Regions from separate parts of the Arthrobacter sp. AOP29-A2-19 genome, predicted to be linked through region 3. Evidence: riboswitches for the same ligand, from Rfam matches in the RefSeq annotation. Region 3 holds a riboswitch; each other region holds the start of a gene.
What was found. Region 3 has a riboswitch for S-adenosylmethionine ahead of AC3ZJJ_RS14685 (ABC transporter ATP-binding protein). Riboswitches for the same ligand answer to the same signal wherever they lie in the genome.

Region 1 (4,202 bases), 150 kb from region 3:
GGAAGAGGTGCCGGGACTCAGCCGCCCGCGTGGTGCAGGGCAAGCGCGGCGACGAAGCCCATGGAGGCCGTCATCCCGGTCATCACATGGTGTTCCTCGAAGGCCTCCGGGATCATCGTGTCCGCGACCATGGCCAGGATCGCGCCGGCGGCCAACGCGTTGATGAACGCGACGAGGGGATCGGGGGCCGTCTGCAGCGCCAGGTAGCCGACAAGGGCGCTGATGCCGGACATCACGGCGATCCCGCCCCACACACCGAAGACGTAGCCGGCCCCGCGGCCCGCCCGCTTCATTCCGGCGGTGCTGGCGAGCCCCTCTGGCACGTTGGAGATGAACACGGCGGTCAGCATGGCGGGGCTCGCCGCGCCCCCGGCCACGATCCCCAGCCCGAGCACCAGCGATTCGGGGATGCCGTCCAGCAGCGCCCCGACGGCGATCGCGGTCCCGCTTCCGGGGTGCTCGTCCTCGCCCGGTTGGAGCGGCCCGGACCGCTTGCGGTGTTTGGCGCCGCGGGCGGCGAGCATCGCGTTGGCCCCGGCGAAGAGGGCGGCGCCGACGATAAACCCGATGACCGTGGCGGACATGCCTCCCGTCGAGACGGCCTCGCCGACCAGTTCGAACGCGAGTGCCGAGATCAGGACCCCCGCGCCGAAAGCCATCACCGTGGAGACCGTTTTGGTGGGGATGCGCCACTTCCACGCGATGGCGCAACCCACGAGCAGCGCCGACCCGCCCAGGGTTCCCGCCACGAGGGCCGTGAGCCAATCGGGCATCATGCCCCGCGCCCAGGGCCGGCCGCCGGGCGATGCGTCGCGGGAGACGCCCGCGCGACGTTGTTATGGGGCCCGCGCACGGGCCACGACGTTTGCGGGGAGGTCATGCCCCATCCTAGGACCGGCCAGGGACCGCTGCTGCCCGGTCAGCCGCCCGGTCGCCTCGCGTTCAACGCACCGAACGACGCCGGAACAGCCGACGCAACCAGCCGTCCGCGCCGAGGTGCCCCTGGAGTTCGCGGGGGCCCGCCGCCTCGTCCGGCAGTCGCCCGTCCTCGCCGTAGAAGATGTGCGAGGTTCCGGGGCCGGGGTTCTGGGCCCCGGCCAGATTCGGCAGGCCCGGGCTGTCGGCCGACGTGTGGACGCCGTGTGGTCCCACCCCCTCCATGTCGCGCAGCGGGTTCTCGCTTGGATGGTCCTGCTTTTTTGTGGAGCCCAGTCGCTTCATCGCACTCACCGGTCCTTCGACGCCGTGGCTTCATTTTAGGATTCGGCCGCGTCATAGGGAATGGATGGTGGACCGTGCGGCCATTAGCAGTCGATGTGCCGCGCAAGCACGAATGTGTCCCACATGTCCCCCCGCGTCCGATCATTACGCCGCCGCGGGCCGGCCGGCACGTGCGCGCGATCCCCAGGTGACGCCCCGTGACCGCATGTTGAGCAAAAGGGACGGACCATGACGACACAATCCGCCGACCCGGGAGCCGTTGGTTCAATTGAAGGACACCATCCAGAGCGGCTGAGAGACCTGGCTCAACGACGCCGCAGCAAGTCCGTGGACTCCATCCACGGATAGTGCTTCGGCCAGGACCGATGGAGATCTCACGATTCCGGCCGTCATCACGGGTGCCCCCTCGCTGCCGTCTGCCGTTTCGCTGATTTCTTCGACATCCACACAGTTGAAGGAACCCCATGCACCCGACCCACGCAGCTCCCACCCCTCGCTCCACGCCGTTGGCGGGCGGACTCCTCAAGTCCATCGGACTGGCCGCCGCGGCCGCGATCATCCTCACCGGCTGCTCGCTGAAGGAACCCGTTGCACCCGCCGGTGCGGCGCCGGCCGCGGGTGCCGCGGCCGCCGCGGCCCCCGCCGCGGACAACGCCGCCGTGGCCGACGCGCCGTCCCTGGAGGGAAAGACCATCGGCATCGCCGCCAAGGACATCGTCCACGACTTCAGCCGGGTCGTGTACGACGAACTCAAGGCCAGCGTCGAGGCGCGCGGCGGCAAGGTGATCGCCACCCAGGCCGAGGCCAAGGACGACAAGCACGTCACCGACGTCGAAAACCTCGTCACCCAGCGCCCCGACGCCATCGTTGTGATTCTTGGCGACGCGCAGACGCTGACCCCGGCGCTGAAGAAGGTGGACGACGCCGGCATCCCGCTCTTCACCATCGACTTCCAGTCCGAATACGGCATCAACAACGTCACCAGCGACAACTGGGTCATTGGCTCCACACTCGCCCGCACGCTCGCGGAGGACATCGATGGCCAGGGCAAGATCCTGGCCTTCAACGGCTTCCCCGGGGTCGCCCCGTGCCGCATCCGCTACAACGAGCTCAAGGTGGTCCTGGAGGACTACCCCGGCATCGAGATCATCCAGCCCGAACTCCAGGACAAGTACGAGGGCACCATCGAGGACGCCAAGAAGCAGATCCAGGACCAGTTGCGCCGACTGCCCGAGGGCGAGATCGACGCCGTCTGGAGCTGCTGGGACATCCCGCTGATCGGCGCCGCCCAGGCGATCGACAGCGCGGGCCGCGACGAAATCAAGCTCTACGGGGTCGATGCCGAGCCCGGCGCGCTGGACCTGATCGCTGATCCCGAGAGCTCTTACACCGGGACGGTGGCCCAGCAGACCAAGGCCATGGCCGCGCAGTCCGCCGCCAACGTGGCCCTGTTCCTGGGCGGTCGCGAGGACGAGGTCACGCGGACCAGCTACCTGTCCCCGGTGTTCATCGACAAGACCAACGTGAACCAGGTGCGCAATGACCTTGGCATCTAACCCACCGCTGCTCGCGATGCGGGCCATCAACAAGACCTTCGGTGCCGCCCGCGTCCTCGCCGACGTCGACCTGACGCTGCGGGCCGGAGAAATCCTGGGCCTGGTCGGCGAGAACGGCGCCGGCAAGTCCACGCTGATCAAGATCCTCACCGGGCTCCACACCGCCGACGAGGGCACCATCGAGCTGGGCGGCGCCGCCGTCCCGGTCTTCAGGCCGGCAGACGCCGAGGCCCTGGGCATCCACGTGATCCACCAGGACCGCCACCTGGCCGCCAAGCTCACCGTCGCGGAGCAACTGTACCTGGGGCAGCGGACACTGGGGCGAGGCTGGATCCGCGCCCGGTCCATCGAGGCCCGGGCCGCCGCCGACATCCTGCGCGTCACCGGTCAGGACATCGACGCGTCGCTCTTGGTGGAGCGGCTCACGGTCGCGCAGCAGCAACTCATCCAGATCACCCGCTCCGTCCTCTCCGAGCCGCGGATCCTGATCCTGGACGAGCCGACCGCGCCGCTGGCCGCCCGCGAGGTCGAGCAGTTGTTCGGCACGTTGCGCCGGCTTCAGGAGCACGGCGTGGGCATCATCTACATCAGCCACTACCTTCAGGAGTTGCACGAGATCACCGACCGCGTGACGGTGCTCCGCAACGGGCGCAATGCCGGCGACGTGGACCTGCGGTCGGGCACGCTCGAGGACGTCGTCGAGCTGATGGTCGGACGCAAGGTCGTCGAGTTCGAGCACGGCCGCGCGCCCCGCCGGCCGCAGTCGGACACGCCGGCCCTGCGCGTGGAGGCGCTGACGGTCCCGCGCGCGCTCGAGTCCCTGGATATCGAGGTACGGGCCGGCGAGGTCGTCGCGATCACCGGGCTGGTGGGCTCCGGCGTCGACGTGGTCGCCGACGCGGTCACCGGAACCGGCCGGCGGCGGGGCGAGGTGGTGCTCAACGGCAAGCCAGTGGGAACCATCGCCGACTTTGTTGCCCACGGCGGCGCCTATGTGCCGTCGAACCGGCGGCGGGACGGCCTTTTTGTGCGCAACACCGTCCAGGAGAACCTCTCCGTCGCCAGCCTGAAGGCCGTCTCCCGGCTTCTCGGATTCATCTCGCCCGCACGGGAGCGCAAGCTCGCCGAGGGACTCGTCAAACAACTCGACATCCGGCCCGCCAACGTGGCCGCCGTGGGCGGAAGCCTGTCCGGCGGGAACCAGCAGAAGGTGGTCCTGGCCAAGTGGCTCGCGACCAAACCCTCCGTGCTGGTCCTCGACCAGCCCACGTCCGGGGTCGACGTCGGCAGCCGCTCGCAGATCTACGAACAGATCCAGGAACTGGTCGACGCCGGCGCCGCGGTCCTCGTCGTCACCGTCGACCTGGAGGAGCTGGTCGGCATCGCCGACCGGACCCTGGTCCTCTACCGCGGAAAGGTGGCGGC
Region 2 (4,202 bases), 270 kb from region 3:
GCGGGCCCGCCGATTCGGGAGATCTCGCCGCGTTTGGTCAGCAGGTCGGAGACCGTCACGGCGTCGGCCGGTTCGCCTCGGCCATAGAGGTCGATGATCGACTCGTAGATGGATTCGTGCGCGGGCCGGTAGAAATCGACACCGCGGAGGACCTCGACACAGTCCGCGATCGCGTCCTTGGAGAGCATCATGCCGCCCAACACACTCTGCTCCGCCACGAGGTCCTGCGGCGGGGTGCGTCCGAAGTCGGACTCCCTCGATCCCTTGGGCTCCGCTTGCGTCAAAGACACGGCACTTACCTTCCAACTGAGCGCGGAGCGGCCTGCGGTGCGCTCCGTTGTTTCCTCCAGTATCCCAGCGGCTTCCCACGCCCGGAGAATGTTGTGCACAGCGCTGCGGGGGGATTGCCGGGTATCCACATATGGACCGGAGACCTTGTCACCATAGACCCTTAAATGCCCACACCCAAGGCACTTATCCACAGCCCGTGTGGAGAACCTGTGTGTTTAGCGGCGTGTTGTGTGCACAGACTGGGGACGAACCTGTGGATGAAAAATTTGTTTCAGGAATAATCGCGCTCTGACTAGGCACTTCTTTGTACACACCCCTTGTGAGGAAAGTTTTTTTATCCCAACATTCACCCGGCACTTGGATGTTTACTGGCGAGTAAACCGGCACGTGTGAGACTAGTTACCCACATATCCCCAAGTTATCCACAGACACGCCGAGGATTGGCCCCGACGGCCCGCGCGAGCCGTTCTTGTTGCCCGTGTGGGGCACTGCGATACTGGGCCCATGACCGAAGTCAAGACGGCCCCGCGTTCCGCGGATCCACGGGAATTTGTTGCCGCCCTCGAACACCCGGTCCGCCGGTCGGACGCCGAGTACCTGATGGAGATGATGGCGGACGTCACGGGCCAGCCGGCGATCTTGTGGGGACCAAGCATCATCGGATTCGGCGCCTACCACTACCGCTATGCTTCGGGCCGCGAGGGCGACGCCTGCGCCGTGGGGTTTTCGCCGCGCAAGGCCAGCCTCTCCCTCTACGGACTGACCTACGGCCCCGACGCCCCGGGGATCCTCCCCCTCTTGGGCAAGCACAAAGTGGGGGCCGCCTGCCTCTACGTGAACAAGCTCGCGGACGTCGATCTCGACGTCCTGCGCGGACTGACGGCGATCGGCTACCGCCACGTGATGGACAACCTCCATAACGCCGGCGCGGCCCACCCCTCAACCTAACGGCGCACGGCGCCACAGAGGAGCACAACCATGTTTGGACTGACCCTGCCGGAGTTGCTTGTCACGGTGTTGGTGGTCGGGGCGCTGCTCTGGTTGCTCGTGGCCGCCATCGCGTCGAGGCCGCAAAACCAGACGAACGAGGCCGATCTCTACATCGCACGGCTCAACGAGGCGGCGGCACAACAACAGCGGCAGGAGACGGAGCGTGCCGACAAGATCCGCCAGGCCACCATGGCCCGCACGGCAGCGGCGGCCCGCACCTCCACGGGCAGGAACGGACAGGGCGCAGCCTCGTCTGCCAGCCGTGCCGCCACCGCCCGTGGCTCCGCGCAGGCGTCCGGGGATCCCGAGTATCTCGAGACGGTGCAGCTGATCCGGGCGGGGAAGACGCTGGAGGCGATCCGGAAGGTAAGGCGGGACACGGGCATTTCCGTGGCGGAGGCCACCAAGTTCGTGAACTCTCTCCGCGCCTCCTAGGGTGGCCGCCGCACCCGGTGCTCCGGCACCCGGCTGCGTGTGCCTGGAGGCATTGACCTAGACCAGTGCGGCTTCCTGAAGCCTGCGGAACTCGGACCCGTGGAAGACCAGTGGCTCGTTGGCGTCACCGTGTGTCTCGTGTCCGTGCACGCGCAGGATGACCACGTGGTGGTCGCCCGCCGGCACCTCCTGCTCCACGCTGCAGTCGAGCCACAGCGCCGCGTCGTCCAGGAACAGCGCACCGTCGTCGGTGGATTCGAGTTTGAGCCCCGCAAAGCGGTCGCCGCTCCGCGAAGCTATCTGGCGGCAGACCCCCTCGTGACGCTCTCCCAGAACCGAGACGCCAATCCTTCCGGCGGCGCGCACGATCGGCCAGGTGCGGGACGTGTTCTGCACCGCGAACATCACCAGCGGCGGATCCAGTGACACCCCGACCGTGAAGGACGACGCGATGATCCCCTGCGGCTTGCCGTCGATGATGGCGCACAGGGCCGCGATGCCCGAGGGAAAGCGTGCAAAGGCCTTGCGGAGCGAATCTGGCTGGAGGTTTTCTGTCAGCGGCATGACGTTCCTTCGGCGTAGTGCACACCGCTGCGCCAGAGATGCGCCCGCGGGTGCGGTACTTGCCACGCCGGTGTATCCGGGCGGCCGAATCATCACCTGGAGCACCCCACTACCTTGAGAGGGTTGCCGTCCAACTAGCCAGGGCTTCGCGTTGGCACTCTTGATTCACCTACAACGCTAGGCTTCCCCCTTGGACGAGGTCAAAAGTCCGGCGCAACATTTCGCAAGGAAACGCGAAAGGGCCCCGCCTTGCGGCGGGGCCCTTTCACGGTCTACCGGGCGCTGCGTCGGAACGTGTTCCGTCGCCGTGCTCGGCTACTATTGCTACTTTGCCGCGACGACCTGAAGGTCGAGCGTGGCGGATACGTCCTCGTGCAGTCGCACGGTCGCCTGGTAGTTGCCGGTCGACTTGATGTGTTCCGGCATCTCGACCTTGCGCTTGTCGATGGAGCCGAGGCCCGCGGCCTCGACTGCCTTCGCGATGTCCTCGGCCTTGACGGTACCGAACAGACGACCGGACGCGCCGGCCTTGACGGTGACCTTGACCGGCTTGGCGGACAGCGAGGCAGCAAGCTGCTGCGCGTCCTCCAGGTTCGCAACGGCGCGAGCGGCACGGCCGGCCTTGATGGACTCGACCTGCTTCTCGCCACCCTTGGTCCAGGTCAGGGCGAAGCCGCGGGGAAGAAGGTAGTTACGGGCGTAACCGTTCTTCACCTCGACAATGTCGCCTGCTGCACCGAGACCGGTGACTTCGTGGGTCAGAATGAGCTTTGCCATGTTGGTATCCCTTCCTTAGCCGCGGCCAGCGCCGGAGTAAGGCAGCAGGGCAACTTCGCGCGCGTTCTTGATGGCCTGGGCGATCTTGCGCTGCTCCTGGACGGTGACGCCAGTGACGCGACGCGCACGGATCTTTCCGCGGTCGGAGATGAACTTGCGCAGCAATGCGACGTCCTTGTAGTCGATGACCTTAACGTCAGCGGCCTTAAGGGGGTTGGACTTTGGTTTGGGCTTACGGAGTTCAGCCTTAGCCATCGTGGAGCTCCTTTGATCTGGTGGAGCCCGCAGAAAGGTTCTGCGGGATGGTGAATATGTTTGTTAGAAAGGCGGTTCGTCGGAGCCGGGGTTGTTGCCCCAGCCACCGCCGCCGGAGGACGACGAGGCCCACGGGTCTTCCGCCGGGGCGTTCCAGTTTCCACCGGAGTTACCGCCCGCGTTTCCGCCCGAGTTCCCGGCGTTTCCGCCACCGAACCCGCCGGACTGGCCCGCGTTGCCGCCGCCGAATCCGCCGGAGTTTCCGCCGCCGAAGCCACCGCCTCCACCGCCGGAGCGCTGGGTGCGGGTGACCTTGGCGGAGGCGTACCGGAGCGAGGGGCCGATTTCGTCGACCTCAAGCTCGGAGACGGTTCGCTTTTCGCCTTCCTTGGTTTCGTAGGAACGCGACTTCAGCCGACCCTGGGCGACTACTCGCATGCCCTTGGTCAGCGTCTCGGCGACATTCTCGGCAGCCTCGCGCCACACCGATGCGCGGAGGAACAGCGTTTCGCCGTCCTTCCACTCGTTGGTCTGGCGGTCGAAGGTCCGCGGGGTGGAAGCGATGGTGAAGTTCGCCACCGCCGATCCCGACGGGGTGAAACGAAGTTCCGGGTCACCGGTGAGATTACCGATGACCGTGATGATGGTCTCGCCTGCCATTGGTGCCTCCTGTTGTCGGTCTCTACGTGAGGGAGCCGCAGACTACTCTGCGGAAACCTTCTGCTCTTCCGGACGGGTGATCTTGGTGCGCATGATGGTCTCGTTGAGAGACAGCTGGCGGTCAAGTTCCGCGGAAGTCGCCGGGGTGGCGGTGAAGTTGACGACGGCGTAGATGGCCTCGGTCTTCTTCTGGATTTCGTAGGCCAGACGACGGCGGCCCCAGATGTCGA
Region 3 (4,202 bases):
AATCGGCGTCCATCCATTGACCTTGCCCGGGCCCGGGGATAGCTTGCTCGAACCGGTAAAAACCGCACTACCGCGCGCGAGATCCACCCCACTATCCCGTAACCCATGACTGTGTTTCGGAGGGTATCCACGTGAGTAACGTAGGTCTTTTGTATGTCGGAGCCGTGTTGTTCATCAACGGCCTGATGCTCATCGGCAAGGTGCCCGGCAAGTCCGCGGCCATCATCAACTTCTTCGTCGGAACCATGCAGGTGGTCTTTCCGACCATCATCATCGCCCAGTCGGGCGGGGACCCGGCGACCATCCTCGGCGCCTCCGGGCTGTACCTCTTCGGCTTCACCTACCTCTATGTGGCGCTGAACCAGATGTTCGGCCTGCCGGGCGAGGGGTTGGGCTGGTTTTCGCTCTTCGTCGCGGCATGCGCGGTGACCTACGGGGCCATCAGTTTCACCGTCTCCAACGACCCGGTGTTTGGGGTCGTCTGGATCATTTGGGCCGTCCTGTGGTTCCTCTTCTTCCTGCTGCTGGCGCTGGGCAAGGACTCGCTGACGGAGACCACGGGCTGGTTCACGATCATCGTGGCGCACCTGACCGCGACCATTCCGGCCCTCCTGCTGCTGTCCGGCACCTTCGTGTCCACTCCCGCCAACGCCGTGGTGATGGCCGTTGGGGGCATCGCCGCGCTCGCCATCGCCTGGTTCCTGGGCCGGCGCGCGTCCGTCCAACGGGAGTCGGCGGCGGCCGCGCACGCCTGACACCCACGCCCACCACAAGAGTTAGGAGCGCCGATGCCCCTGTACGAGTTCCGCTGTCCCGAGGGAACAACACTCGAGGGGAACTATCCGATGGGCTCGGTCCCCGAGGACGTCCCCTGCCCGGAATGCGGAGCGCCCGCGCGGCGGCGAATCTCCGCCGCCCGCCTGTCCATCGCGGGCGGCTCCGCGTTCGGACTCGTCGAATCCACGCTGTGCAGCGCCCACGAGCCCGAGGTTGTGTCCTCGCTGCCCGGGCGCGGCCGGCGTCCCGCCACGCGCACCACCACCAACCCGCTCCACCGAAAGCTGCCGCGTGACTGACGGCGGCATGCCCCAGCGGGCCTTCCCCACGGGGGGCCCGGACACCAGTTCCACCCGATCGTGAAGGAGAAAAGCGCCATGCCTGAAGTCATTTTCCGCCTCGATTCCAGCAAGAAGTTCGAGGAGCAGGAGAAGGTCGGACACAACCGGTGGCACCCGGAGATCCCTCCGGTCGCCACCGTCAAACCCGGCGACTCGTTCCGCGTCGACTGCCGCGAGTGGTTCGACGGCGCGATCGTCAACGACGACTCCGCCGACGACATCCTCAATGCCCCGCTGCTGACCGTGCACAAGCTCAGCGGCCCCTTCGCCGTTGAGGGCGCGAAACCGGGCGACCTGCTGGTGGTGGACATCCTCGACGTCGGACCCATCCCCCAGGAGGACTCGGGCCCGCTGGCCGGCCAAGGCTGGGGCTACACCGGGATCTTTTCCCGCAACAACGGTGGCGGCTTCCTGACGGACCAGTTCCCCGATGCGTACAAGGCCATCTGGGACTTCACCGGACAGGTGGCCACCTCGCGGCACGTCCCCGAGGTGTCCTACGAGGGACTGATCCACCCCGGGCTGATGGGCACCGCACCGTCCGCGGAACTGCTGGCCAAGTGGAACAAGCGGGAGGGCGACCTCATCGCAACCGACCCGAACCGGGTCCCTCCCCTGGCCCTGCCGCCCGAGGGGGAGCACGCGGTCCTGGGCGGACTGGCGCGCGGGGAGTGGGAGCGGGTCGGCGCCGAGGCCGCGCGCACCGCGCCTCCCCGGGAGAACGGCGGAAACCAGGACATCAAGAACTTCTCCAAGGGAACGCGGGTCTTCTATCCGGTGTTCGTCGACGGGGCCAACCTGTCCATGGGCGACCTGCACTTCTCGCAGGGCGACGGCGAGATCACCTTCTGCGGCGCGATCGAGATGGGCGGCTTCCTGGACCTGCGCGTCGACGTGATCAAGGGCGGCATGGAGACCTACGGGGTCAGTGAGAACGCCATCTTTATGCCCGGCCGCGTGGACCCCCGTTACAGCGAATGGCTGGCCTTCTCCGGGACGTCGGTCACCCTCGACGGCGAGCAGAAGTACCTGGACTCGCACCTGTCCTACCAGAGGGCGTGCCTGCACGCGATCGACTACCTGACGAAGTTCGGCTACAGCCGCGAGCAGGCCTACCTCCTGCTCGGGTCGGCCCCGATCGAGGGGCGGCTCTCCGGCGTCGTGGACATCCCGAACTCCTGTTCGACCGTCTACCTGCCCACCGCGATGTTCCACTTCGACGTACGGCCCTCCGCGGCGGGCCCACACCGGATCGACCCGGGCATGGGCGCTCCGCGCTCGGCAAACACCTAACCCGGCATCGGCGGCAAGGTGCCGCCCGCGGTCGGTGAACGACGGCGGGCGGCACCTTGTCGCGTGCGGTGCCGGCCGCGAAAACCGGCAGCATGCCAGCGCACGGTCGAAGCTTCTTCGATTCCTGGGCCCATCGCCGTGTTACGTCGAATATGTCACCCATGCTCGAAAACTTGCCCACGGCCCGCGCATGCCGTTTAGTTGACTCATTACCATCCCGAGCGGCCGAGAGATCTGGCTCGACGACGCCGCAGCAACCACCCCTCGGGGGCCGGTGCTACCGCCAGTACCGATGGAGATGAGCATGACCACCACAATTGCGCCGGGCGCACGCGCCGGCGCGGCGCCAGCCGGGGAACCGGGCTCCGCGTTTGCCGTTTCCTTCACGGGCCTCAGCCGCGCCTTCGGCGAGGGATCCGAGCGCCGCACCATCTTGGATTCCATCGACTTCGACGTCGCGGCCGGCGAGGTCCTCGCCGTTCTGGGCCCCAGCGGTTGCGGCAAGTCGACGTTGCTCCGGGCAGTGGCCGGCCTCGACCGGCCCACCAGCGGCGAGGTCTCCATCGGCGGACGTGCCGTCGACGGACTCGACGACCGTTCCGCCGTCGCCTTCCAGGAGCCCCGGCTGCTCCCGTGGCAATCGGTCCGGCGGAACGTCGCCCTCGGCCTGCCCCGCGGGACGCCCAAGGCGGAGGCCGCGGAACGCGTCGCGGAACTGCTGGACCTCGTCGAGCTCTCGCACTACTCCGACCACCGGCCGCGCGAAATCTCCGGCGGCATGGCGCAGCGGGCGTCGCTGGCCCGCGCCCTGGCCCGGCGGCCGGGCGTCCTGCTGCTGGACGAGCCGTTCGGCGCCCTGGACGCGCTGACCAGGCTCAAGATGCAGGACCTGCTGCTGGACATCCACCACGCCCACCCCTCCACCGTGCTGTTGGTGACGCACGACGTCGACGAGGCGCTCCAGCTCGCGGACCGGGTCGTCGTCCTAGGCAGCGTTCCCGGAATCCAGGGGGCGGGCATCACGCAGGTCCTCGAGGTCCCCGGCGAGCGCCCCCGGGACCGCGCCTCCGCCGAACTGGCCCGCCTGCGCTCCTCACTGCTGGAGAGCCTCGGCGTCGACTCCCACCGCCGCTAGAGCCCCACGCCTCGTCCCCGAACATCCCGCCGACGCCGACGCGCGCCCCCGGCGGCCCCACCAGATTGGACACACCATGATCCGCACCACCCTGTCCCCCGTCTCCCGCCGCCGCTTCCTGGGCCTCGGCGCGGCCGGCGCCGCCGCCGCCCTCCTGACCGCCTGCGCCGGCGAGGGCTCCGGCTCCGAGGCGGGGGGAGCCGCCGAGACCCTGAACATCGACTTCGCGACCTACAACCCGCTCAGCCTGGTCATCAAGGAGAAGGGCTGGCTCGAGGCGACCCTCAAGGACCGGGGCGTCACCGTGAACTGGGTCCAGTCGGCCGGGTCCAACAAGGCCAACGAGGCGCTCCGGGCGGACGCCATCCAGGTGGGTTCAACCGCCGGTTCGGCCGCGCTGCTGGCCCGCTCCAACGGTTCGCCGATCAAGGTCATCAGCCTCTACTCGCGGCCGGAGTGGGCGGCGCTAGTGGTGCCCAAGGGTTCTTCGATCAAGTCCGTCGCAGACCTGAAGGGCAAGCAGGTCGCCGCCACCAAGGGCACGGATCCATACTTCTTCCTGGTGCAGTCACTGGAGGAGGCCGGGCTGTCCATCAACGACGTCACGGTCCAAAACCTCCAGCACGCCGACGGCCGCGCCGCCCTCGAAAACGGAT
Region 4 (4,202 bases), 1.1 Mb from region 3:
AGCGGGGCGGTGGCGCCGTAGTAGTCGCCGCCGGAGAACGCCGGGTCCAACCGGATGGCCGCGGTCTGCGCCTGGGCGAACGCGATCTGCTCGGCGCTCGCCTCGGCCGCCGCGGCAATGACCACGCAGGCCCCGACCCGGTCCGGGAACTCCGCGGCCCACTCGAGCGCGCGCGCCCCGCCCAGCGAGCCGCCGAGGACGCTGTGCCAGCGCGCGACGCCCAAGGCGTCGGCCAACCGCGCCTCCGCGCGCACGGAGTCCCGCACGGTGGTGAACGGGAAGCGCGATCCCCACGGCCTGCCGTCGGGATCCGGGGAGGCGGGTCCGGTGGTGCCGTAGCACCCGCCGACCATGTTGGCGGCGACAACAAAGTACCTGTTGGTGTCCAGCGTTTTGCCGGGACCCACAAAACCGTCCCACCAGCCGGGCTCCGCGGCGTCGCCGCGCGCCACGTGCGTGTCTCCGGTGAGGGCGTGCTGCAGCAGGACTGCGTTGGAGGCGTCGGCGTTCAGCCTGCCCCACGTCTCGTACCCGATGGCGAGCTCGGGGAGCCAGCCACCGGTCTCGAAGTGGAAGGCGCCGGTGCGCAGGGTCCGCAGGACGCCGTCGGTCCGCGGACCGACGGCGTCCGGAGCGGAGCGCTCCGACGTCGTGTTGAAGTCGACGCTCACCGAGCCGCCTGCAGGTCCGTCGGCGCGGCGCTGCGGACCACGTCGAATCCGGCCGCGAGGTCGCCGATGATGTCGTCGATGTGCTCCAGCCCGACCGAGAGCCGCACCAGTCCCGGCGTGACCCCGGCGGCGATCTGCTCGGCCTCGCCCAACTGCGCGTGGGTCGTGGACGCCGGGTGGATGACGAGCGAGCGGACGTCGCCGATGTTCGCGACGTTGGAGTGCAGCTCCAGCGCGTCGACGAATGCCTGGCCCGCCTCCGCCCCGCCCGCGAGATCGAACGCGACGACGGCGCCGGTCCCGCGCGGACCGTACTTGCGGCCGCGCTCGAACCACGGGCTGGAGGGCAGGCCCGCGAAGGCCACGGAGCGCACCTCCGGGCGGGCCTCGAGCCACTCGGCCACCCGCTGCGCGTTGGAGACGTGGCGTTCCACGCGCAGGCTGAGCGTCTCGAGCCCCTGGGCGATCAGGAACGCGTTGAGCGGTGCGACGGCCGAGCCGAGGTCGCGCAGGAGCTGGACGCGCGCCTTGAGGATGTAGGCCAGGTTGGCCCCGAGGATCCCACCGACGCCCAGGTCGCGGGCGAACACCAGTCCGTTGTAGGACTCGTCGGGGGTGTTGAAGGTCGGGAAACGCTCGGGATCCCCGGCGAAGTCGAACTTGCCGGAGTCCACGATCACGCCGGCGATGGCCGTGCCGTGGCCGCCCAGATACTTGGTGGCCGAGTGGACCACGATGTCCGCGCCCCATTCGATGGGACGGATCAGGTACGGGGTGGAGAGCGTGTTGTCCACGATGAGCGGGACGCCGGCCTCGTGCGCCACCGTGGCGACGCCCTCGATGTCCAGCACGTCCTGGCGCGGGTTGGAGACCACCTCGCCGAAGAAGGCCTTGGTGTTCGGCCGGACGGCGGCCCGCCACTGGTCGAGGTTGTCGGGGTCCTCCACGAAAGTTGTTTCGATGCCCAGCCGGCGAAGGGTGTGCTTGAACAGGTTCTGCGTTCCGCCATAAAGACTCGGGCTGGCCACGATGTGGTCGCCGGCCTCGGCCACATTGAGGACGGCGAAGGACGTGGCCGCCTGACCGGAGGCCAGGAGCAGCGCGCCGACGCCGCCCTCGAGGTCGGCGATCCGGTTCTCCACGGCCTCCGCGGTGGGGTTGCCGATGCGGGTGTAGATGGGCGCGAGTTCCTGAAGCGCGAAACGGGCGGCCGCGCTCTCCGAGCTCGGGAAAACGAACGACGTCGTCTGGTAGATCGGCAGGGCGCGCGCCCCGGTGGCCGAATCGGGAGTTTGGCCGGCGTGGATCTGGCGCGTCTCAAAGGACCAGTTGGCGGACATTGTGGTGCTCCTCTTCTCTCGAGGGGCCGACCCTGCGGCGAGTCGCCACCAGGGTGGCGCCGCCGGGAACCGACCCGCGCTTGCCCCGCGCCACTTCTTGGCGCCGGGCCCGGTCTTCACCCGGGGCACCCCACCGCGAGTGGAGGGTTGCCGGCCAGCAAACCGGGGTTTAGCGCTGGCACTCATGACCTGAGAACCAGTTTTGCTGAAGCCCCGCCGCCCCGCAAGCCGCACCCCGGGAATGTGACGCGGAATGAATCCACGACACCCCGGGGACACCCGCCTTCAAGTAAGGGGATCCTAAGTCGAGACACACCTCACAAAGTGCCATCATGGGCACATGAGGTTGGACCACGTTTCATACGCTTGCGGACAGGATGGGTTGGCGGCCACCGCCGACCGCATCGAAGACACTTTGGGGATCAAGTCGGTCAAGGGCGGCGTCCATCCCCGATTCGGCACCCGGAACGTCATTTTCCCGTTGCTGAACAACCAGTACCTGGAGGTCGTCGAGGTGCTCGCGCACCCGGCGTCGGACAAGGCGCCCTTCGGCCAGGCCGTGCGCGCGCGCTCCGAAATGGGCGGCGGCTGGATGGGCTGGTGCGTCGCCGTTGACGACCTGGCTCCATTCGAGGAGCGGCTCGGCCGTTCCGCCGTTCCGGGCAACCGAAAGTTTCCGGACGGCCAGGAGCTCACGTGGCAGCAGATCGGGATCAAGGGGCTCATCGCCGACCCCCAAGTGCCCTACATGCTGCGCTGGGACGACGGCACGGAGAACCTGCACCCGTCCAAGGCGCTAGAGCCGGTGGCGCGGATCTCCAGGATCAGCATCGCCGGATCCCGCGACCGGGTGCGCGAATGGCTGGGGACACCGGAGCAGAGCCCGCTCGAGGGAGTCGACGTCGACTGGCAGGCCCCCAACGGCACGCCGGGCATCATGTCCGTCACCTTCGAGACCCCGAACGGCGAAGTCACCCTGTAACCACGGAATCCCGGGCACTTGGGGCACCGCGGGCCGGACAATGGCGTCCGGCCCGCGGTGCTTTAAGCGCCGGTCCCTTAGGTGCCCAGGCCGATGGCCGTGCCGATCAGCGCGTAGCCCACAAAGCCCGCGGTATCCAGCAGGGCGTGGGCGACGACGAGCGGCATCACGCGCTTGAACCGCAGGTAGAGCCAGCCGAAGACCAGGCCCATCAGGAAGTTGCCGACGAAGGGCCCGAACCCCTGGTAGAGGTGGTAGCTCCCACGCAGGACGGCGCTGGCGAGGACTATGGCCCACGGACCCCAGCCGAGGCGCCGAAGGCGGTCGAAGAGATAGCCCACGACGACGGTTTCCTCCAGGACACCGTGGCGGACCGCGGAGAGCACCAGCACCGGAATGGTCCACCAGTAGGGTTCCAGCGCGGACGGAACGATCGCCGTGGTCAGGCCGAAGGCCCGGCCCGCCGCGTAGACCCCCAGCGTGCCCAGGCCGATCACGGCGAAGAGCGCCACCCCCCAGCCGACATCCCGCCAGGGCCTGCGGAGGTCGAAGCCCATGGCCCGGAAGCCGTTGACCCCGGAATGCGCCAGCAGGAAAAAGACCAGCGCCACCGGAACCAGCGCGAACACGATGTCCAGCAGCTGGTACGTCAGATCGAAGTAGGGGCGGTCGCTGAGGGTGTTGTTCATGCTGGTGGTCTGGCCCCCCAGGGGGGCGCGGCTCAGCTTGTCCAGCAGGCTGACTACGGAGTACACGGCCGACTGTCCGAGGGAGAGCCCCAGGATCAGCGCGAGTTCGATCCGCAGCCAGCGGCGGGTCGCGGGTGGTCGCAGGCCGCCCTCTCGGTCGGCCGCGGACGCGGCAAGGGATCCGGTGCTGTCCATGTCATCGATGGTAGCGACTCGGATCCCCCGCCGACGCCGGCTAGTTCAGCGCGGAGATGGCGGCGTCGTAGTCCGGCTCCACCGTGATGTCGGAAACCAGCTCGGAGTGCAGGACGGTCCCGTCCGCGTCGAAGACGACGACGGAGCGCGCGTTGAGGCCGGCCAACGGGCCGTCGACCATCTTGACGCCGTAGGCCTCGGCGAAGTCCGAGCGGAAGGTGGATGCCGCGACGACGTTCTCCAGGCCCTCGGCACCGCAGAAGCGGCCCAGCGCGAACGGGAGGTCGGCGGAGGCGCAGACCACGGTCGCGTTGTCCAGGCCGGC

Region 1: linked by a shared signal. The riboswitch ahead of AC3ZJJ_RS14005 (substrate-binding domain-containing protein) and the one ahead of AC3ZJJ_RS14685 (ABC transporter ATP-binding protein) in region 3 are both predicted to bind S-adenosylmethionine.
Region 2: linked by a shared signal. The riboswitch ahead of AC3ZJJ_RS15970 (flavin reductase family protein) and the one ahead of AC3ZJJ_RS14685 (ABC transporter ATP-binding protein) in region 3 are both predicted to bind S-adenosylmethionine.
Region 4: linked by a shared signal. The riboswitch ahead of AC3ZJJ_RS09510 (bifunctional o-acetylhomoserine/o-acetylserine sulfhydrylase) and the one ahead of AC3ZJJ_RS14685 (ABC transporter ATP-binding protein) in region 3 are both predicted to bind S-adenosylmethionine.

What each region holds. Positions count from the first base shown of each region.
Region 1 is NZ_CM176894.1:3,037,810-3,042,011, reverse strand. Features, by position in the region: gene AC3ZJJ_RS14015 (ZIP family metal transporter) at 18-773, opposite strand; gene AC3ZJJ_RS14010 (hypothetical protein) at 943-1,221, opposite strand; SAM riboswitch class I at 1,497-1,593, shown strand; gene AC3ZJJ_RS14005 (substrate-binding domain-containing protein) at 1,686-2,777, shown strand; gene AC3ZJJ_RS14000 (sugar ABC transporter ATP-binding protein) at 2,761-4,202, shown strand, end outside.
Region 2 is NZ_CM176894.1:3,454,882-3,459,083, reverse strand. Features, by position in the region: gene dnaB (replicative DNA helicase) at 1-290, opposite strand, end outside; gene AC3ZJJ_RS15980 (DUF1801 domain-containing protein) at 796-1,239, shown strand; gene AC3ZJJ_RS15975 (hypothetical protein) at 1,270-1,716, shown strand; gene AC3ZJJ_RS15970 (flavin reductase family protein) at 1,774-2,280, opposite strand; SAM riboswitch class IV at 2,331-2,446, opposite strand; gene rplI (50S ribosomal protein L9) at 2,605-3,057, opposite strand; gene rpsR (30S ribosomal protein S18) at 3,073-3,312, opposite strand; gene AC3ZJJ_RS15955 (single-stranded DNA-binding protein) at 3,376-3,972, opposite strand; gene rpsF (30S ribosomal protein S6) at 4,015-4,202, opposite strand, start outside.
Region 3 is NZ_CM176894.1:3,189,157-3,193,358, forward strand. Features, by position in the region: gene AC3ZJJ_RS14670 (AmiS/UreI family transporter) at 132-755, shown strand; gene AC3ZJJ_RS14675 (FmdB family zinc ribbon protein) at 789-1,076, shown strand; gene fmdA (formamidase) at 1,155-2,411, shown strand; SAM riboswitch class I at 2,621-2,710, shown strand; gene AC3ZJJ_RS14685 (ABC transporter ATP-binding protein) at 2,716-3,546, shown strand; gene AC3ZJJ_RS14690 (aliphatic sulfonate ABC transporter substrate-binding protein) at 3,623-4,202, shown strand, end outside.
Region 4 is NZ_CM176894.1:2,041,181-2,045,382, forward strand. Features, by position in the region: gene metX (homoserine O-acetyltransferase MetX) at 1-599, opposite strand, end outside; gene AC3ZJJ_RS09510 (bifunctional o-acetylhomoserine/o-acetylserine sulfhydrylase) at 668-2,011, opposite strand; SAM riboswitch class IV at 2,083-2,201, opposite strand; gene AC3ZJJ_RS09515 (VOC family protein) at 2,352-2,993, shown strand; gene AC3ZJJ_RS09520 (CPBP family intramembrane glutamic endopeptidase) at 3,071-3,877, opposite strand; gene tpx (thiol peroxidase) at 3,918-4,202, opposite strand, start outside.